Regions from separate parts of the Thalassospira sp. CA1 genome, predicted to be linked through region 1. Evidence: riboswitches for the same ligand, from Rfam matches in the RefSeq annotation. Region 1 holds a riboswitch; each other region holds the start of a gene.
What was found. Region 1 has a riboswitch for cobalamin ahead of AC5Q5A_RS07875 (ABC transporter substrate-binding protein). Riboswitches for the same ligand answer to the same signal wherever they lie in the genome.

Region 1 (5,444 bases):
TCTGGCCGCGGGCAAGGGTGTGACCATTTGTATGACAAATGACGAAGCCTTTGCCGCGATTGAAGAATGCATGGTTGGCGGCAAGTTTGGCGATGCTGGTGCGGAAATCGTGATCGAGGAATTCCTCAAAGGTGAGGAAGCCTCATTTTTTGCTGTTTGTGATGGCGAAAACGTCATTCCGCTGGTCGCAGCCCAGGATCACAAGGCCGTTGGCGAAGGCGATACCGGCCCGAATACGGGCGGCATGGGGGCCTATTCCCCGGCCCCGGTCTTTACCGATGCGGTCGAAGCCAAGGTCATGGATCAGATCATTATCCCGACCGTCAAGGGCATGGCCAACGAAGGCCACCCGTTCAAGGGCGTTTTGTTTGCTGGCTTGATGATTGACGATGCGGGCAACCCGAAGCTGATCGAATACAACATTCGGTTTGGCGACCCGGAATGTCAGGTGCTGATGACGCGTTTGAAATCAGACGTGCTTGATATCCTTGAGGGTGCTGCCACCGGCACGCTCGATAAAGTCAAACCCGAATGGCACGATGAAACCGCCATGGTCGTTGTCATGGCCGCCAAGGGGTATCCGGGGTCTTATGAAAAAGGGACCGAGATCAAAAACGTTCCAGCGGCGGACGCCATGGATAAGGTCAAGGTCCTGCATGCCGGTACCAAGATGGATGGCGACAAACTGGTTGCGACCGGTGGCCGCGTTCTTGGTGTGACCGCGCGCGGTGCGACGGTGACCGAAACCCAGAAACGCGCCTATGAGGCGGTTGATGCAATTGATTGGGATGGTGGTTTCTGCCGCCGCGATATCGGCTGGCGTGCGGTTGCCCGCGAACAGGGCTAAGCACCAAGAAGTCCCAGATGCTGAAAGCAAAGGACCGGGTTACGCAACCCGGTCTTTTTTTATGGCCAAAGATTTCTGGTTCCCGGCGTGATAGCGGATGTGACAGCGGCCCTGATCATCAATTTCGATATCGGCGGCAACCCCAAAAACATCGCGCAGGTTTTGCGATGTCAAAATCTGTTCGGGCGTGCCAAGCGCGATCAGCTTGCCACCATCCATCATCGCAATCCGGTCACAAAACATCGCCGCATGGTTTAGATCATGGAGGGCGGCCACCACGGTGACCGGCAGTGCGCGCACCAGTTCCAGCAGGCCCAGTTGATGATGGATATCAAGATGGTTGGTCGGCTCATCAAGCAACAGGAAGTCCGGCTGCTGGGCCAAGGCACGGGCGATGTGAACGCGCTGCTTTTCACCGCCCGAAAGCGTATGCCACATCCGATCCGCGAACGGTCCCATTTCAACACTGGCAAGGGCTTCGCACACGATGGCGTCGTCGTGCCCTGACCATGGTGACAGCAAACTAAGGTACGGCGTTCGACCAAGCGCGACGGCATCGCGCACGGTAATGCGGTCGATGGTGTCGGCCTGTTGTTCGACAAAGCCGATATGACGGGCAAGGTTGCGCCGACCGATTTTCTTCATCGGTTGGTCCCCCAGCAATGCCTGCCCGGTCGACGGGGCACGAATGCCACCAAGCACCGACATCATACTGGTTTTGCCAGATCCGTTTGGCCCGATGACTCCCAAAAACTCGCCACGTGTCACCCGAAGCGACACGTCGCTGATGATCTTTTTGAATCCGGCATTCCAGCCGACATTGCGTAATTCAAGGCTCATCGCAACACCCGCCCATGACACAGGATGATCGCAAAGGCCGGTGCACCGATCAGGGCCGTGATCACCCCGATGGGCAGGACCTGACCATCAAGAATGATGCGCGATACAATATCAGCCGCGACAAGGAACACCGCCCCGATCAGGGCGGAGGCCGGTAACAGAAAGCCATGCCGTGTCCCGACAAAGAACCGCGCGGCATGGGGAATGACCAGCCCGACAAAGCCGATGGATCCGACAATACTGACCATCACCGCGGTCATCGAGGCAGCAATGGCAATCAACACCACATAAACCCGGCGCACAGGCACACCAAGGGACGCTGCCGATTCCACGCCAAAGGTAAAGGCATCCAGCGCCCGCGAATACCAAAGGCAAACCAACAAGCCGATAACGGCAACCGGCAGGGCAAGATAGACATCGGGCCAACGCACGCCACTTAGATTTCCAAGCAACCAGAACATCACCCCGCGTGCCTCGTCCGCCGTGGCGGCCTTGGTCACGATGAAGGACGTCAACGCGTTAAACAGTTGCGATCCGGCAACCCCGGCCAGAATGATCGCACCTGCCCCGCGTCCGGCCGGAATGGCCAAAAGCGCAACAAACCCGAACGCCACCAGCGCGCCGACAAAGGCGCCAAGCGACAGGGAAACCATGCCCGCGCCAAACCCCAGAATGGCGACACTGACCGCACCGGTCGATGCCCCGGCCGATATGCCCAGCAAGTAAGGATCCGCGAGACTATTGCGCAAAAGCGCCTGCAACACTGCGCCCGATAGCGCAAGGGACGCCCCGCAGGCCGCCGCCACCATGGCGCGCGATATTCGGTAATTCCAGATGATCCCGGCATCAATCGGATCAACGTCATAGCCCGCCTGCCAAAGATGATTGGCAATGGTCTGAAACACGGTGCCAAGGGGAATGTGCGTTTCCCCCTTGGCTGCCGCCATCGCGATGACGCCAACAAGCAAAACCAGGGCGCCAAGACTGACACCGGCCCGCACAAGATATGCCCGCCCCGCCAGCGATTGCCGAGGTGGCTGAACCGGCTGCTGCACTGGCGTTGTTTCAAACATTGAATTCTCCGGGCATATCAGGTGCCTTTGGCAGTGCAGGTCAGTTCGAAGCGCTCAGTCGTTCGACGGCTTCGGCAAGTGTTTCAATACCATTGATCAGGCGGATGGTCGGATCCATCGACTGGGCGTCCATCACCACGATATTGCCATTGCGCACCGCCTTCATCTGACTTACGACCGGATCGGTTTTCAGGAAATCCACCTTGACTTGCCAGTCATCAGCCGGAAAACGCCGACGGCCCATCTTGCCAATCACGATGATATCAGGGTCGGCGCGCGCAATGGTTTCCCAGCCAACGGTCGGCCATTCTTCATTGCTGTCGATGATGTTGCGAACACCAAGTTTACCGGCGATATAGCCCGCCGCACCGTTTTTGCCGGCCACATAGGGATCACTGTTGATTTCCGGGCTGGAAAACCAGAAGACGGCGGAAACATTGTCATGGCCGCTTGCCGTCACACGTTCCAATGAGTTCGCCTGACGTTCCTTCAGGCTGGCAATCAGCGCCTCGCCGCGATCTTCGACATCAAAAATCTGCGCCAGATCGGAAATCTCGCGATAAATCAGATCCATGGTGAAGCCTTCATGGCGAACGCCGTCACCGCCACCGGCATTGTCCTTGCCCACACAATCAGCAGGTGCGGTGTAGACCGGAATGGACAATTCGTTGAACTGCTCGGTGGTGCCGACGGTGCCCTTGGGCCCGACATGCCACTGATACTGGGTGGCAACCAGTTGCGGCTTTTGCGCGACAACGGTTTCGAACCCCGGATCATTGTCGGCCAGACGCGGCACAGATGCATTCACATCCTTGAATTCATCCATCACCGGACCGAACCAGACCCCCGTACCCTTGACCTTGTCGGCCAGGCCCAACGAATAAAGAATTTCGGTCGTGCTTTGGCCCAGCGACACCACGCGATCGGGGGCCGCATCAAATTGCAACACAGTGCCGCAATTCTCGATACTGAGCGGATATTCGGTTGCGGACGCAAATGAAACAGATGAAATAAGACCAGCGGCAAACACCCCGACCGCCAGTACACGTTTATCGTGATTGATCACTTTTAGTTCCCTCTTGCTGATGGGCTGATCCGGGACCGTTTTGGATGATCCAGTTTCAACACATCGTCAAATGTTATGTTATAACATAACATCACTTTTGCTACTGTCAATGGACTGGCAAAAGTGTCAGGAGATGGCGGAAGATGCCGGCCTTAAAGCTTAGAAAACCTGGGCTAAACTGTTGGGCCAAGACACGTACCGACATTCTCCGGGGCACCCCGCCCGGTCCGTCGTCTTCGTGTCGGCAGGTCTCCTGGCTTACGGGTCAACACATTTTCCCTGGCCTTCCCAGGTTGATCCCAGTGGCATTGGTCAGAAAAATGCTCGCCGCCTACAGTTGCGGGGGCAGCTTCGGTTAATGAGCCAATATTCGGCCCATCTCGAATTCCCTTTATCCGATATTCGGATACCGACACGTCACGGTTAGATTAAACCAAAAACACGGTCAAGGAAATTGGCAGACCACCAGCGGCATTAACGCCAAGGCTCCATGCATAAAACGCAATTGATACGACCTTGAATTTGCCATGTTTCATCCCGATTACCTCCACACTGCCGGGTATGCTTTCCCGACACCTCAAACCACAGGAATGTGATGAACATGACGACTTCTGTTGAACGCAGACGCTTTTTGAAATCCATCGCGGCAGCCGGTCTTATCCTGCCGGGAATGTCGATCTATCAGCATGCTTTGGCAGATGTCGACGGCCTTGATCTGGGTTCGGCACAGCCGTTTGATTTTGCCGATCTGATTGCACGCGCCAAATCCATGGCCGCATCGGCCTACGAGCCGCCCGTTGCGCCAAACCCGGAAATTGTCGGCAAGATTGATTACGACACCCATGGCAAGCTGCATTACAAACGCGACCATTCGCCGTTTTCCGACGGATCGGGCACCTATCCGCTGACCTTTTTCCATCTGGGTATGTATTTCGCCAAACCGGTGCATATGTATCTTCTGGAAAACGGACAGGCACGCGAAGTGATCTATAAGCCCGATTACTTTGACATGCCCGAAGACAGCATTGCCCGCCAGCTGCCCGCCAATAGCGGCTTTGCCGGTTTCCGCCTGCATGAAAATCAGGCGCGCGATGACTGGAAAACCCAGGACTGGGCGGCGTTTCTTGGCGCATCGTACTTCCGCGCCATTGGCGATGAAGGCCAGTATGGCTTGTCGGCACGTGGCATTGCGGTCAATACGGCGACCTCGGTTCCCGAAGAATTCCCCGATTTCCGTCAATTCTTTATCGAACCGGCCAAAAACCCCGAAGATCCGGTGACGGTCTATGCCCTGCTGGATGGCCCCAGCATCACGGGTGCTTATAAATTCCTGCTTTATCGCGGCGAAGGCGTCACGATGGATGTCGAAAAACATCTGTTTTTGCGCCGTGACATCGAACGGCTTGGCATCGCACCGCTAACCAGCATGTTCTGGTATTCCGAACAGAACAAATCGTTCCGCTTTGACTGGCGCCCCGAAGTGCATGACAGCGATGGGCTGGAGCTTTGGACCGGTGGCGGCGAACGCATCTGGCGACAGCTGAACAACCCTGAAACCATCCGCGCATCGGCCTTTGGTGACAACAACCCGCGTGGTTTCGGTCTGATGCAGCGCGAT
Region 2 (5,444 bases), on a different contig from region 1:
TGCCAAACAAATAGCCGAAAGACCGGTAGGTATGGGCATTGTTGCGTGCCTTAAACCCGCGAAGTTTCATCGCCATGCGAAGACGATGATATTCATCATGCAGCACCGAAATATAACGCACCGTAAACATCATCAGATGCACCAGAACCGGCGGACATTTCAGACGATATAGCGTATGGCCAAGTGTCACCGGCGTCATACCCGACAAAAGGCTTAGCATCATCAGGACAACCGCATTGGCCCGTATGCCGACAAGGATGGCATGCATCAGGCCTTCCTTGCTGGCCTCTGCCCCAAGCACCGAAAACATCGGTGTTCCGGGGGTCGTAAACGGCAACATTACCAGCATGACGATAATGAACCCGTCCATCGCCGCCATACGTTTCAGGGTTACACGCAGCGGCAGGTCCGTCAGGTTCATTGTAATGGCGGCCAATATCAGGGCACCCAGTGCAAACTCGATCTGATGCAGGGCCACCACGACGATTGCAAAAATACAGGCCGCGACCACCCTTACCCTTGGGTCAAACGTTCCAACGAATGACGGTGAATGTCCGCCACGCGCCTGAACGCTCAGGGGTTGGTCATGTCCGAAAAGGTGGCTCATGCGTTGGGTGCTTTTGCTCTTAGCCGTCGCGCAGCGATGTAATAAATGGTCCCGAAGGCACCGAATATATAGCCAATGCCGCCCAGAATCGATTGAAGATCATTCTTTTCCTTGTAGGCGGTGAGTTCGCGCCTGAGCGGACGCAATTCGTCACGAACGATGGTCGCAATGATTTCTTCCTGTGCGCGGGTAATTGCAGGACCAGCGTTTGACCCTGCCCCCGATGCTGTCGGCGCCTTTGACGATGCTGTTTGTACAGCCCCATCAACATCCGTCAGGTCCGCAATGGCAAAGGTTGCCTCTGCAACGTGCCCTGCCCCGAGATCGGCACGAAAACGCAGATCAACCTGCTGGCTTGGTGTGTAGACAAAGAAACCATCACCGTCGGTGGTAACTTCATCAATCTTGTTGCCATCAAGATCAAAGATCTCAACAAGCGTGTTTTCGGCCATGACACCGTTGGAGAAACCGATTTCACCTTCGATGTTCGAACCACTTGGAAACAGGGATGCGATAACCTTGTGCGCCTGTGCAGGTGCTGCGCCAACCACAAGCATGCCAAGCGCAAAGACCAGCATGAGTGATCTAGCCATTGGAAACCTCGCCCGCCTGCTTTGCACGTAAGGATGCTGCCGGCTGCATCTCAAAGCCCGACATCTGATCGGCGGCCTGCAACAAGGCCGGTTTGACCTTGGCGATCAGATACACTGATGCCGCTGAAACCAGTCCTTCGACCACCATGATCGGAATGTGGGCAAAGAAGACCAGCTTGGCCGCCGGGACAAACGCATCACCGCTGAGCGCAAGCGAAATCGCGACAAATACCGTTGTCAGCCCGATGGAAGATGCACCGGCACATCCGCCAAGGACGGCGGCTGTGACCGGGTTGCTGCGCGATACCATTCCCCGGAACAAAAGCCCCGCCAGCACAGCTGGAAAGGCGATATTGACCGTATTGACGCCAAGAACCGTCAGGCCGCCAAAGCCAAAGAAAACCGCCTGAAGCAAGAGACCGACAAAAAGTGCCGGAAACGCGGTCCAGCCAAGCACCAGCCCGGCAAGACCGCTCATGATCAGATGCACACTGGATGGTCCCACCGGCACATGAATAAGCGACGCAACAAAGAATGTTGCCGACAAAACCCCGGTTGCGGGAATTTTATCGATTGGCAGTTTCCGCAGACCAAGGCCAAGCCCGGCAACTGCAAGAATACCCCCACCAATCAAGACTTCCGGTGCCAGCGCACCATCAACAATATGCATCTGTTTTGTCCCTCGCCTATTTCACATCATAGGCGCGAACCCACAGGACTGCATCCTGTGAAAGTTCCTTGCCCTGAAATTCTTTATCAGGGCCGCTGCCAAGTGCTGCAAATCCCCAAAAACCTGCCTTGGGGACACCAAAAGTGAAATACCCGTTTTGATCGGAGATGGCCACAACCGCACCACCGGGCATTGGCGATGCCGTTGGCCCTTTGGGTGTGTTACTGGCCATATCGGGTTCTGCGGCCATGTATTCGATTTCGACTTCAACACCGGCCACAGGTTGGCCTTCCCCTAACACTCGGCCGGTAAAGGTCGAACCGGCAATGATGTTGGTTGGTCGATTAAACGGCAGGATTTCGGTTTTTAGACCTTGCGGTTCCATCCAGTCGGTCGGAATTTCATTGCGGTTCACATAGGACTTCGTGATCTGCTGGATGAAGATATCTTCGCTTTCTTCATAATACGGCGCGGGGACCACCACCATGACGTAATCACCGCTGCGGCGCAGAGTCAAAGTTGCGTCAAAGGCCGCTGCCGAGTTGGCAATTCCGGTGAAAGTAATCGGCGAAAGCGTTGATTTCAGATCAAGTTTCTCACCGCGGTTAACCGCATAAAATTCAAGCGGCTCGGCCATATCCATGACATGACCGTTTTCAAACGGGTGCCAGAAAATCAGCTTAACCGGCTGATCCCCGGCCTTGGTCACGTTCACGTCCGGCGTATAGGCCAATTGAAAATGCGCATGCGCCGGCATGGCCGCCGACAGCACGCAGGCGCTTGCAATTGCAAGCCTGCCAAGGGTCTTAAACATATAATCGTCTCTTTCTCAAACGATGCACGCAGGCCAAAGGCCCAACGCACAGGGTCAGGATAAAGAACGATAGGATGGCTGGAAGCAAGATTGCGGATCTTCAAAAGACCGTTTGTACCCCTGCAACCTGACGCTCACCCCGGCGTCCAACAGTTTCATACCGGGCAATCGGCACCCGGCAGTCAAAGGCAGGTCTCCTGGCTCACGGTTTAAACAGCAATGCGCCTTCCCGGTTTGCACCAGTGGCATAAGCAATGCTCTGAACGCTTACAGTTGCGGGGGCAGCCGTGGCTTTGTCATGCATGACGCACCACGTTCCCTTTTAAGTTGGTCCAATCGGATCAACACCAAAGACAATGTCATAATCCACGCAGGACGGATTGCTGTCAACTCCTTGCCCCATGGTCCATGACAATCTTTTTGCGGATGGCTTGACGCGCCTTAAACCGGGCGCGAAGATCACCCGCAATTTTGCCGACGGGCCGCAAAAGCCTGCAATCAGATGGGTGGAAACATTATGAAACCTGAAACGGTTCTTGTTTTCTGGTTCAAGGAACTCGAAGAAAAACAGTGGTTTATCAAGGATGAAGCCCTGGATCGCCATATCGCGGAACGCTTTGCCGATTTTCATGCCGCCGCCACGGCCGGGGAGCTTTTTAACTGGCGCAAAACCGCCCACGGACGGCTTGCCGAGATCATCGTTCTTGATCAGTTTTCCCGCAATATGTACCGCGATCAGCCACAGTCCTTTGCATCGGATCCAATGGCATTGGTGCTGGCGCAGGAAGCTGTTTCCTTGAGGCTGGATCGCAAACTGGTCACCCCGCAGGAACAAGCATTCCTGTATATGCCCTACATGCACTCAGAATCAGAAATCATTCATGAAGTGGCGGTTGACCTGTTTTCACAGCCCGGCCTTGAGCACAATTACGAGTTCGAGCTGAAACACAAAAAGATCATTGACCGGTTTGGCCGCTATCCACATCGGAACGAAATACTGGGCCGCGCATCGACGCCAGAGGAAGTGGCGTTTCTCAAAGAGCCCGGATCATCGTTCTGAGCATTAAAAAAGGGACGGTTTCCCGTCCCTTTTATTCGATCGCACTTAGGCGCAGAACATCAGCCAACATCACGGTCGCGATTATCCCACCAGCCTTGAACAAGGCTTTCTGCCTCATCCATGTAATCCGCCTTGCCAGCAAGGAAGGCTGCCATGGCGGCACTCCCCTTGATCTTGGCTTCGGCGGGAATATCTTCCACCTCGCCACGCCAGACTGCCAGGAAGTGCTTTAGCGACACAGGGCTTTGATCTTCGCCATCCTTTTCGGTTTTTGACAGCAATGCGGGCCAGCGAACATCATTGAGCTCACCATTATCAAGCATGCGCAGATCGACATGCTTATAGGGTGTTCTTTCGGCTTCGCCGCCACCGCCCTTGATCACACCGATGCGTGGAAGTTCCAAAAGCTTGCCGGTTTCACGATGGACATCAAGAAACGCCGGATGAAACACACCAAGGAAGGCTGCACGCGCATGCAACGGATTAAGCAAACGCAGTAACGTATTGACCGGACTGCGCAACCCAAGAAGCGGACGCAATCCAATCAGCTCCTGCAGCTTGGGATGCATGTGACGCAGCGGCAGATATGCAAAACCCTTCGATGCGATATCAGAACGCGCTTCTTCTGCAGACATGGCAATCGGAAGCTTAAGCGCCTTGATGGCAACTTCTGTGCTGATCCCGTTGACCAGATGCGAGTTATAGCCATGCATCAGCACCGGAACATTATTCTGCGACAGCAAAAGCGCCGACAGCACAAACCAGGGCAGACCACGGGTCCGACCGGCCGCATAGGATGGCCAATCCAGCGCAGGACGCATAAGCGCGTCATCTTTGCTGTCTTCATCCGGTTCAAGGCGCGCGGCCTTGCGCACAGCTTCGATCATGCCGGCCAGTTCTTCGGGCGTCTCAGCACGGTAGCGCAGCATCAAAAGGAATGCGCCAAGCTGGATCGGTTCGACCTCGTCGCGCAGGATCATCGAGAACGCATCAAATGCCTCCTCGCGTGTCAGACTGCGCGAACGACCCGGCCCACGGAAGAACGTGCGCAGATAGCCAGAAAACGGATGCGCCTCTGGTAAGACATTCTCATCCTCGAGCTGTTCAAGATGCTCGTCGGTCATATGGTTTCACCGGAATAGTTGGTGTTACTGATCGTGAATACGCGTGAAGACCCACTCTGTCTCGGTCGAGAGGTCATCCTGATAGCGATAGCCATCAACATTAAACTTCTTGAGCTCTTGCGGGTCTTCGAGCCGATTGTCAATCATATAGCGTGCCATCATGCCACGCGCACGCTTTGCCGAGAAGCCGACAACCTTGGCCGTACCGCCCTTCACTTCCTTAAACACAGGCGTAATTACCGGGCCATCAAGGACCTTGGTCTTGATCGATTTGAAATACTCGTTCGAGGCGAGATTGATCAGGCTTCGATCCTTGTGACCTTTTGTAATCGCGTTGATTTCTTTTGAAAGCTTATCATCCCAGAACGCGTAAAGGTCCTTGCCCCGCGGGTTGGAAAGGCGCGTTCCCATTTCAAGACGATATGGCTGCATCAAATCGCGCGGCTTCAGAAGGCCATAAAGGCCCGAGAGCATCCGAAAATGATCTTCTGCCCAGTCGATGTCTTCGGCCTTCATGGTATCGGCATCAAGGCCGACATAGGTATCACCGCGGAATGCAAAGATCGCCGGTTTGGC
Region 3 (5,444 bases), on a different contig from region 1:
CGGCTTCAATCGCCTTGGCCATGCCGCCTTGTTCTTCGACCTCGGCGATATGCGCCCATGCCTTTTCCGCCAGATCGCGGGTCAGGCGTTCGACATAGTATGAACCACCCCACGGATCGATAACGTTGGTGGTGCCACTTTCCTGTTGCAGGAACAGCTGGGTGTTACGTGCAATCCGGGCCGAGAAATCAGTCGGCAGGGCCAATGCCTCGTCCAGTGCATTGGTATGAAGCGACTGGGTGTGGCCTTGGGTGGAGGCCATCGCCTCAACACAGGTGCGGATGACGTTGTTAAACACGTCTTGGGCGGTCAATGACCAGCCCGACGTCTGGCTGTGCGTGCGCAGCGACAGCGATTTGGGGTTTTGCGGATCGAACTGTTTGATCAGCTTGGCCCAGATCATGCGGGCCGCGCGCATTTTGGCGATTTCCATGAAGAAGTTCATGCCAATCGCCCAGAAGAACGACAGACGCGGCGCGAATTTATCAATCGGAAGGCCCGCCGCCTGACCGGCACGGGCATATTCGATGCCATCAGCCAGCGTATAGGCGAGCTCAAGATCAGCCGTCGCACCGGCTTCCTGCATGTGATAGCCGGAAATCGAGATCGAGTTGAATTTCGGCATGTTTTGCGAGGTAAAGGCAAAGATGTCCGAAATGATCCGCATCGAGGGCTTTGGCGGATAGATATAGGTGTTGCGCACCATGAACTCTTTCAGAATGTCGTTCTGAATGGTGCCCGAAAGCTGTTCGTGCGCAACGCCCTGTTCTTCGGCGGCCGCAATATAAAGCGCCATCACCGGCAGAACCGCACCATTCATGGTCATGGAAACCGACATCTCATCAAGCGGGATGCCATCAAAAAGGGTGCGCATGTCATAGATGCTGTCAATCGCCACACCGGCCATGCCAACGTCGCCTGCGACGCGCGGATGATCACTGTCATAGCCACGGTGGGTTGCCAGATCGAAGGCAATCGAAAGCCCCTTTTGCCCGGCGGCAAGGTTACGGCGATAAAACGCGTTGGATTCCTCGGCGGTCGAGAAACCGGCATATTGGCGGATCGTCCAGGGGCGCTGCACATACATGGTCGGATAGGGGCCACGCAAAAATGGCGGCATGCCCGGCATGGTATTGAGGTGATCAATCCCGTCCAGATCCTTGGGGCCATAGGATGATTTGACATCAATGCCTTCTGGCGTGGTCCAGGGCGTGCTTTCAAACGGGTCCTTTGCACCTGCGGATGCGCCATCAAACAGCGGAAGGTCGGAGAAATCAGGAATGCGGGTCATGGTTATTTCTCCCCCTGTTTGCCAAGAAGGTGATCAAGTGCGGCACCGCAAATGGCAAGGACATCGGCCCCGACAAAGACAAACTCGTTAATGCCGGCTGCTTCGTAAGCAGGCCTCGCATCGCCCGGCTGGCCAGCAAGATAAACCATGCTGGCCCCTTTGGATTTCAGTGCCTTGGCAACGTCGGCAGCCATGTCGGCATATTGCGGGTCTGATCCGCAAATGATGGCGATTTTCGCCCCGCTTTCGCCAAAGGCGGTTGCAACATCATCCGCAGTGGCAAAGCCGTTATTGGTGATCGCCTCGATCCCGCCGGCTTCAAAGAAGTTACGCGCAAAACTCGCACGTGCCGTGTGCTGGGCGACCTTGCCAAGATTGGCCAGGAACACCTGCGGGAAGGATCCGGTCTTTGCCTTGTGCGCATCTGAACGTTTGCGAAGTGCCTCGTAACGTTCGGCAAGTCGATGGGCAGGCAGGGCACCGATACGGGCCGCGGCACTGGTGCCATAAAGATCGGTAAACATGTGCCCGATGGTAGCACCGGCGCGGGCGGCCTCAATCATGGCATTAAGGCTGTTGCCGACCGTGCCATCAAACTTGGTCTGGCGGTCCTTGGCATCTGCAACGATCGCCTCAAGGTCCGGCTTTTCACAGGTTACTTTGGCTTCTGTGATGTTGGGGAATTCCGACACACCGGTCAGCGGATCGCGACGGGTCGACAGGCGTTTTTCGCGCGCATTCCAGACGGTCTCGATCTCGGTCTTCAGGCTGCCATTGGCAAGGGCACTTAGAATACCACCCGATTTCTCAAGCGACTGGAACTTGGACCAGGCGGCCTTCGCCAGTTCCTTGGTCAGGTTTTCAATAAACCACGAACCACCCGCCGGATCGATGACCCGGTGCACGTTGCTTTCTTCCTGCAAGATCAGCTGGGTGTTGCGCGCAATGCGTCGCGCAAAGCCATCGGGCACGCCAATCAGATGATCATAAGGCAGGCAGGTGACGCTATCCGCACCACCCAGACCGGCGGCAAAGCTTGTCACCGTGGTGCGCAGCATATTGACCCACGGATCAACCTTGGTCAGGGCCATTTCGGCTGAAACCGCATTGATCGTAATCGTCGCATCCTCGGCACCGGATGCCGAAAGAACGCGGCTCCACATCATGCGAAGCGCACGCAGCTTGGCGATCCCGGCAAAGAAGTCCGTGCCGATGGCAACGTTAAACACCATCGCACCCGCGGCCTGATCAACTGCCATTCCGGCATCGGTCAGGGCGCGCAAATAAGTCACCCCGCTTGCCAGCAAACAGGCCAGTTCCTGACCATCGGTGGCACCGGCATTGTAATAAGGTGCGCCATTCACTGAAATCGCGGTCGCCAGCGGGAAAAGGTCAATCAGCTCAACAGCAACGCTTGCCGCATGATCAACCGCGTCCTGTGCGCCGCAGGGCAGGGTGCCGGTGGATGCCAGCGTGCCAATCGGATCAATATTAAAGGCCGGTGCGGCTTCGTCGGCACCATCGGTATTTGCGATATGGGCTGCCAGAAGTGCTGCCGCCGGAACACCTGCCGCCCCGGCATCCAGCCCGACGGTGGCGAGGTTGGTGTACACATCCTCAAGCGCGGCATCAAGATCGGCCAGACAATGAATGGCAATCCCGTCAACGCCCACCTCGGCAGAACTGATTTCGCGCCCGGCACGGGCGGCGGCATCAAGTTTTAGCGTGATTGAGGTCGCACCATTTTCAAGGTCCTCAAGGATCGCGGCATTGGTGGCCTTGGGATCGGGATGGGTATGAAGCTGGCGGATATCCCAGCCGGTGACGGTTTCGCGCGGCTCGACCGTGGCATTAAGAACTTCGTGAATCAGCCGGGTCGCGTCATCCTGATCATCATTTGTATAGATCGGCTGAACGGAAAACCCGTCAAGCGTATTGGTGACAAGCTTCTTTTCGAACGGTGCCCCTTTAAGGGCCTCTTCGGCAAGCTTGCGCCAACTTGCATAATCAGCAGATGGAAATTCGGATGCGAGCTTTAGCGGGTCGGACATGGTTTCTCCCGGCTTGGTGTGTCCCGTCCTTGATGCGACTCCATATGGGGCCTCCATATGGCGTTGGGGAACGGAACTCTGCCAAATTCTATTCTACTACGGATTCCCAGTACCCGGTACACCCCGCCCGGCCCATTTCATGCCAAGAAAACACCATCGGTATTCTGACTCGCGAGAAAGCCTGCAAAAAGGCCGTTACGCTTACAGTTGCGGGGGCAGTTCCGGGCTTGGCCAAAGTGCGCTAAGGCACGGCCGCACCGGATTCCCGATCCTATTTTCCGGTCACATTCGCGACATGGCGGTTTATAGCACCTGTCCATAATTCCGTAAATAGGCATGGAAATACCTATTTAGACGGATATCGACCCCGACAAATCAGGTTTCCGTAACGTTATGTTGGCGGAAACATTGGGATTTTGCCCGTGTGTTTATCGTTTGGGCGTCACATGGTTCCGATCATTGCGGCCTTATACTTTCGCGGCACGGGTGCGAGATCGGGGTGAAGCCGGAACATTGCGTGGCAAAAATTTGGCGGGTTTAACCAATTTGACATTTTCGTCTGTCAGTTTGGACTTGTCCCAAAACTCGGAGTATCGCCATCCATGAACGCGCTCAGCGCCATGCCGTCGCAATTTTGTCCTGATGGACTGGTTGCGTTCGCCGACGACAGTCCCAGCGCCAAGGCAGCCCTTGAAACAGTGTTGCGTCGGGCAGGATATGACGTGGCCGGTTTTGATTGTGCCGATGATCTGATTGATCAGCTGGACGGGCTTTATCCCCGTGCCATCATCCTTGATATTGAAATGCCGGGTATGAGCGGCTTTGAAGCGTTCTGCGAAATTCGCCGCCGCTATCCAAACAGCCAAAACGTGCCGGTTTTCTTCTTCTCGGCCCATTATGATGCCGACACCCGCGCACAAGCCGATGCGCTTGGGGCGGCCGATTTCATCAGCAAGGACGCCAGCCCGAAAGTGGTGCTTGAGCAACTCAATCGGGTGCTGGGTCATTCCATCAGTGCCTGCTAGCAGTGCTGGCAGACCGGCTCTGCCTTGATCAATCCTGAACGGATCGCCACGCCCTGCCTTATGCAGGGCGTTGTTGTCTGTGGGGCCTGTGCGTCTCCTCCCCCAGGGAAATGATGCTGTCTGTAGCCCCATGCACATGATAAAGCCGGTCTGTCGGCAAGGTGGTCGCCGGATCAATCGCAGGCTTCTTGGCGAGCCGATCATAGATCGGGGCCAGCGGCACATTCATCGCGTCAAACAGCTGATCGTAACTTTCCAGAACGAAATAGGTTTTCTGGAAATCATCAATCGCATAATCCGTGCCCATGACACGTTCAAGCTCGAACGCCACCCGGTTTGGCGTGGGATCGGTAACCGAATAGATGGTTTCGGTTTGCGATGACAACATGCCCGCACCATAGGCGCGCAAGCCATGTGGGGTCATGATCAGGCCAAACTCGACCATATACCAATACATCCGCGCCAGCTGTTTCAGGCCGCCCATCGCAATGGCCTCTGGGCCCTTGGCGCCATAGGCCGCCAGATAGTCGGCAAAGGTCGGGTCATACAGCATCGGCACATGACCAAAAAAGTCATGGAAGATGTCGGGTTCGACCAGATAATCCATTTCCTCGGGCTTGCGCAGCCAGACCGTGACCGGGAACCGCCGATTGGCAAGATGGTCAAAAAACACATCATCTGGCACCAGCCCCGGAACCGCGACAAGATGCCAGCCGGTCGCCGCATGAAGCTTCTCGCTGACCCGGCCGAAATGCGGAATCTGATCCGCCGCATCAAGTTTCGTCAGATTGCGAATGTAGTCCTCGGCGGCATAACCGGGCAAAATGCGCGACTGGCGGTCATAAAGTTTGCGCCATAGTTCGTGCTCGGCCTCGGTATATGTGCTCCAGTCCTGATCGATGGTGTAGTCGTCATTGATGTGGCTGTAGTCACCACGCAGATCGTTTCCCTGATTCATGGCCGTCCTCTTTCGGGTTCTATTGCCGATTTACAAGGATCATTTTACATCAACTCTAATGTCATTTTCTGGCCAATAAGGCGTTAAAATCGGTTATGATGTGCATATTGTGACCTTTT
Region 4 (5,444 bases), on a different contig from region 1:
AGGCCTCAAACACCTGACCCCGGATGGTTTTCGGCAGGCCATCAAACGCCTTTCGGTAGTCCGTGCGAGACAAGGTCACGCGAATTTCGCGGTTGGCAAGCGATTTGAAATCGTTGGTCGGCCCGGCCTTGATCGCAGCAATCAGGGCGTCGCCATCTTTCGGCAGATCATTCACCCTGTATCCTTCGCCCTGCATGGCGCGGAGTGTTTCGATCATGCCGGCTGGCGTATCAAGCCCGACGCCGTTGCCAAGACGCGCATCCTTGTTGGGATAGTTTGCCATGACCATCGCCACCTTGCGCGCGCTGGTGTCAGTTCTGCGCAACCGCACCCAATTGGCGGCAAGTTTGGCCGTAAAGGCCACGCGATCACGCACCGGGATGTATTTCACCAGATCAATCTGGGTCAGGTCATCCTTGCCAGCCGATCCCTTGAACGATACCGCGCGTGAAAGGATACGGCCATCAACCTCGGGAAGCGCCACATTCATCGCAATATCGCGCGCGGCCAGACCATTCACACCCTCACGCCAGGCTTCTTCGCCACCACCAGACAGCACCACCTGAAATACCGGGACATCCACCGCGTCAAACGGACCATTTTTTCGTTCTGAACCCGGAACAGATATCGCAAAGCCGGTGGTATTCAGGATCAAATCCGCACTGGTTTCTCCCAACCAGTCATCGACCAACGCTGCAGCCAACGGATCCTTAAGGCTGGCAACAAAAATCGGCAATGGATTCAGACCATTGGCACAAAGTTCCTCAACCAGCGCGTCAATAACGTCGAGGTTGGCCGCCTGAACCAGAGACCGATAGAAGATGATCGGCGTAACCGGTTGATTCTCAATCCAGTTAACCCGGATTTCATCAAGGCTTGCCTGCGCCTTGCCGGGCCAATAGCCCCCGGCCTTGACCAGCGGGGCCGCCGGTGACCAGCTCCAGTTAACGCTTGAATTTAACTTTTCGTATATAAGGCGAAGTAAATTCTCGGAATTTTGCGGTCCGCCTTCGATCAGGTAACGCCAGATATTCTGATATTCGCGCCCCTTGACGGTCGAAAGCGTCAAAAGCTCCGCATCGGGTTGATCATCACCTGGCAACAGGACCAATGGAATGTCCTTGGCACGCGCAAGCGCAACCAACTTTTCGATGCCATAATCCCAATAACCGCGCCCGCCCAGAATGCGCACGATGATGAATTTGGCGTCGGAAAGTACATCGTCGATATAAAGATCGACCGACATGTTGTGGCCAAGCTGCAGCAAACTTGCCAGACGCAGTGACGGGGTTTCATCGCCAAATGCATCTACCAGCCGCGCTTGCGCCCCGGCAAGGCAAGCGAGCTCAGACTCGGCCGCAGACAGGATCACCACATCGCCTGGTTGCTGTCCAAGGTCAACGGCCTCACTGCCATCTGTCACCATTCCGGGCTGGGCTGCCAATAGATGCATCGCGCGATCCGTATCCTTGTGCGTTTGGTCTTCAAAAAGTTTGAAACCGGATGATTTTTAGCATCCGGTTTCAGGTGAGCTTTATCAGGTTAAATTGGATCAGGCGGCCTTGATGGCGGCCTCGATCGCAACGCGATCCAGACCATGCAGGCCAATCACCACCAGTTCGGACCGACGGGTTTCACCATCCGCCCACGGACGGTCGAAATAGCGCTGAAAACGTTCACCAACACCCTGAACCACATGGCGCATCGGTTTGCCCGGCACGTCCAGGAAACCCTTGATGCGCAGCACGTCAAATTGACGCACGACATCAATCAGGCGCTTTTCAAGGTTGGCCGGATCACTAATCGCATCAAGCGAGACAACAAAGCTGTCGAAATCATCATGGTCATGTTCGTGACCATCGTCATGATGGCTTGGACGACTATCAAGGTCATCCTCGGCGGCAGCCCCCAGACCAAGCAGGATGGTATTTTCAACCCGAGAATGTTCGGTCGCGATAATCTTGACCGACGGCTTTTTCAGCTCTGCGCGGATATCGGCTTCGACCTTGCTGCGTTCAGCATCGGTCAAAAGGTCCGTCTTGTTCAGAACCACCATATCCGCACAGTGGAGCTGTTCTTCAAACAGTTCTTCAAGCGGGCTTTCATGATCAAGATTTTCGTCTGCTTCGCGTTGCGCCTGCACCGCATGATGGTCATGGGCAAACAGCCCATCACGCAGGGCAGCGCCATCAAGAACCGCCACAACACCATCAACGGTCACACGCGACCGGACTTCGGGCCAGTTAAACGCCTTTACCAACGGTTTTGGCAGGGCAAGGCCAGATGTTTCGATAACGATATGATCTGGTGGCGTGTCACGATCAATCAGGCCCTGGATGGTTGGCAGGAAGTCATCGGCCACGGTGCAGCAGATACAACCATTTGCCAGTTCAACAACATCATCCTCTTCGCAGCCTTCAATGCCACAGCCATTGATGATACCGCGATCAACACCCAGATCGCCAAATTCATTGATGATCAGCGCAATGCGTTTACCATTGGCGTTTTCCAGCATGTTGCGGATCATGGTTGTCTTGCCAGCGCCCAGAAAGCCGGTAATGACGGTTGCCGGGATTTTGCCTAATTGTGCCATTTATGAAATCCTTAAAATTCAATTCTTTATGTTACTATTTAACCTGCATCGGAATGCCGGCCACCACAAGGGTGACCTTGTCTGCAATCTCAGCAATGCGTTGATGCAGGCGTCCGGCGTGATCGCGAAAGGCACGCGCCATCGCATTTTCAGGCACGATGCCAAAGCCAACCTCGTTTGAGACAAAAAGCACCGGCACAACAAGTGTTGGCAGCAGGTCACAAAGAGCCCCGATCTCGGCATCAATGTCGCGATCTTCAAGCATCAGATTGGTCAGCCACAAGGTCAGACAATCAACCAGAACCGGCTTGCCGCCTGTGACATTACAGGTCTGCAGCGCCGAACAAAGTTCGAGCGGCTCTTCCAATGTCTGCCAAAGATCACCGCGTGATTGTTTGTGAAGATCAATTCGGTTGGCCATTTCGTCATCCCAGGCACGCCCGGTTGCGATATATGTGCCACCACCCGCCTGATTGATGATGTTTTCAGCAAACCGGCTTTTGCCGGATCGCGCCCCGCCAAGGATTAGATGCGTCCCGCCAAATGGGCCGTCAGGGGGTAAAGTCTGGGTCATCCCGTTTCTTCCTCGCCATGGCCTCCCACCGAGGCCCGATTGCGTCGTCACCTTCCTTCGAATAGTGACACCTTCGGCAGGTTTCCTGGCTGCGGGCATGAAAGCGATCCGCCTTCCCGGTTTCCCGGTGGCTGGTCTGGCGCGTTGGCACCGACCCGGATCTCCCAACCCGATACAGTTGCGGGGGCAGCATCGGCCTTGCACCGATTTCCCATCACCGAACGATGCGCCGAACCTAGCAGGTTTGCCAAAAATGCCAAAGGTCATTCTCGGCACTTAACCCTTCGTTACCACCCCACCCTAATCGGAAGGTCAGTATTTGTAAGAATTGTCTGCTTGAGAGGTCATACCATTTCAGCCAACATCAAGCCGTTGCGCTGGAACTAGGGTCAGGACCTATTAATTTGGTTTGAATGGCAGACGTTATATTTGCGAAATCCAAGGAAAAGACCGCCGGGCGGGTTAGTATCCCGCACAAGGGATTTGACGCTGGAGTTTGCAAATATAACGTCTGTCCTTCGGATTAATCGGATTTGCACGGGCTACTTTGTCGTAAAACCTTGAAAGATAAATATCTTCTTGCAGTTTTACTCCGCGTATCCGCACAAATCTGTTTAACCATTCAAACCAAATTAATAGGTCCTGACCCTAAAGACGGAACAATCCGCAATCTGGCGAAAACCCGGGATATAGACACATCACCCGGCTGGCTGCAGGAAATACTGCACCGAAACTCTTGGGGTAATCTGGATTTTTCAAGACCAATGGCAATACGTTCTCACCTATCCAAAATCCGACAAATGAACGCGCCAACCTGGACCACATCGTCTCGTAAGGACATGTGGCTGGGATTGCTGGACCGTCTGAACAGTTCTGATCGGTCATTTCAGGATTTTCTTGAACAGCACGCAACCGATGGCGAGATCACTCTGGCACGCCGCCATGTGCGTGACATCTTTGCCGAGGATGCCTCAAAGGGTGTAATCGCAACCATCATCTGGTCCCATGAACGCGGCATTCGCGTCAATGCGCTGTCGCTGCTTGTGCGCGATATGCCGACCTTGGTGACCCTGATGTCGATCTCGGATTTCGGACAGGACGAGTTGAACGAGCTGCTTTCCCAGCCCGGCATTTCTGTTCCGACTGCCAGCAAGATGTTGTCTGCCTGCGGCAAGACTTATTGCGGAATGCCGGCTGCCATCATTGATGACACCATCATCCAGGTAATTGAAAACGCATCCTTTGCCGGTGATTTCCCGAATGTTGCCAAATTGCGCAGCAAATCGCGCAGCCGTCCGGTACCCTATTATCAGGCCTATCTGCGCGATGTTTTCGACATCTGCGAAAAGCATGATCTGAACCCGGATATGGTTGACCGCTATCTGGCAGAACATGCCCTTGATGACATGGCATCCGATATCGAGCTGGCCTCTGCCTGACGGAACACCCCTTAAGCTCCTTAGAAGCGCTGATTGACAGCGGTCACGCGCCAGCCCGGTTCGTCGACACCGTCGATATATTCAAGCGTGGTCAGCCCCAACGTGTCGATATGAAATGCCAATGCGGTTTCAAGGGACAAACCCAGTGCATTGGCCATTATGGCGCGCACCGTTCCGCCATGAACGACGGCGACAATATCCTTGCCCGCCCAATCCGCACTCAACCGACCCAAAACCGGACCAACACGGGCAACCACATCGGCAAAGCTTTCACCCTTTGGGGGGTGTTGGCGGGCAAAGTCGGTCCAGAACCGTGTTGTTTCCCCCTTGGGCAAATCATTCCAGTTCTGCAATTCCCAATCACCAAAATGCTGTTCGGCAAAGCCGCTTTCAGCCTGCGGCACTACGTCTTTATCCATGAAGGCCTGCAGACTACGGGCCGTATCATGCGTACGTGACAGATGGCTGGTCACCCAGACGGCATCACCCGGCAGTTGCCCGGCAAGGGCAGCCAGTGCCTTTTCATCGGAAAGGTCGGCAGGCATGTCACTTTGGCCATAGACCAAGCGTTTCGGATTTTGGACGGGGGCGTGACGCACCAGCCACCAGCGGGTTATTTTCAAACTGCTCACGGCATTCCTTCTTGTTGCTGTGCTGGTTGATCAAAGGGCGGCAATAAACGCGATACCGACAAACAGTTCGGTCACGATCTGAGTTGCCCCCAGAACATCGCCGGTCTGGCCACCGATCTGCCATTTCGCGACCGCCGCAACAATACCCACCGCCAAAAGTCCACCCATGAGAATGGCCATCGTCGCAAACAGACCCGATAAAACAA

Region 2: another riboswitch for cobalamin. It lies ahead of AC5Q5A_RS05435 (DUF4198 domain-containing protein); the one in region 1 lies ahead of AC5Q5A_RS07875 (ABC transporter substrate-binding protein).
Region 3: another riboswitch for cobalamin. It lies ahead of AC5Q5A_RS02625 (methylmalonyl-CoA mutase family protein); the one in region 1 lies ahead of AC5Q5A_RS07875 (ABC transporter substrate-binding protein).
Region 4: another riboswitch for cobalamin. It lies ahead of cobU (bifunctional adenosylcobinamide kinase/adenosylcobinamide-phosphate guanylyltransferase); the one in region 1 lies ahead of AC5Q5A_RS07875 (ABC transporter substrate-binding protein).

The regions. Positions count from the first base shown of each region.
Region 1 is NZ_JBZCIA010000003.1:226,077-231,520, forward strand. Features, by position in the region: gene purD (phosphoribosylamine--glycine ligase) at 1-847, shown strand, start outside; gene AC5Q5A_RS07865 (ABC transporter ATP-binding protein) at 887-1,687, opposite strand; gene AC5Q5A_RS07870 (FecCD family ABC transporter permease) at 1,684-2,760, opposite strand; gene AC5Q5A_RS07875 (ABC transporter substrate-binding protein) at 2,801-3,826, opposite strand; cobalamin riboswitch at 4,053-4,255, opposite strand; gene AC5Q5A_RS07880 (OpgD/OpgG family glucan biosynthesis protein) at 4,428-5,444, shown strand, end outside.
Region 2 is NZ_JBZCIA010000002.1:291,574-297,017, reverse strand. Features, by position in the region: gene cbiQ (cobalt ECF transporter T component CbiQ) at 1-607, opposite strand, end outside; gene AC5Q5A_RS05445 (NikL family nickel/cobalt ECF transporter subunit) at 604-1,200, opposite strand; gene cbiM (cobalt transporter CbiM) at 1,193-1,870, opposite strand; gene AC5Q5A_RS05435 (DUF4198 domain-containing protein) at 1,887-2,684, opposite strand; cobalamin riboswitch at 2,855-3,051, opposite strand; gene AC5Q5A_RS05430 (DUF924 family protein) at 3,202-3,744, shown strand; gene AC5Q5A_RS05425 (glycosyl transferase family protein) at 3,804-4,868, opposite strand; gene yaaA (peroxide stress protein YaaA) at 4,893-5,444, opposite strand, start outside.
Region 3 is NZ_JBZCIA010000001.1:568,144-573,587, forward strand. Features, by position in the region: gene scpA (methylmalonyl-CoA mutase) at 1-1,291, opposite strand, end outside; gene AC5Q5A_RS02625 (methylmalonyl-CoA mutase family protein) at 1,294-3,342, opposite strand; cobalamin riboswitch at 3,480-3,658, opposite strand; gene AC5Q5A_RS02630 (response regulator) at 3,945-4,367, shown strand; gene phhA (phenylalanine 4-monooxygenase) at 4,426-5,325, opposite strand.
Region 4 is NZ_JBZCIA010000001.1:30,015-35,458, forward strand. Features, by position in the region: gene cobN (cobaltochelatase subunit CobN) at 1-1,453, opposite strand, end outside; gene cobW (cobalamin biosynthesis protein CobW) at 1,553-2,593, opposite strand; gene cobU (bifunctional adenosylcobinamide kinase/adenosylcobinamide-phosphate guanylyltransferase) at 2,628-3,167, opposite strand; cobalamin riboswitch at 3,226-3,416, opposite strand; gene AC5Q5A_RS00155 (hypothetical protein) at 3,968-4,606, shown strand; gene AC5Q5A_RS00160 (histidine phosphatase family protein) at 4,627-5,238, opposite strand; gene cobS (adenosylcobinamide-GDP ribazoletransferase) at 5,269-5,444, opposite strand, start outside.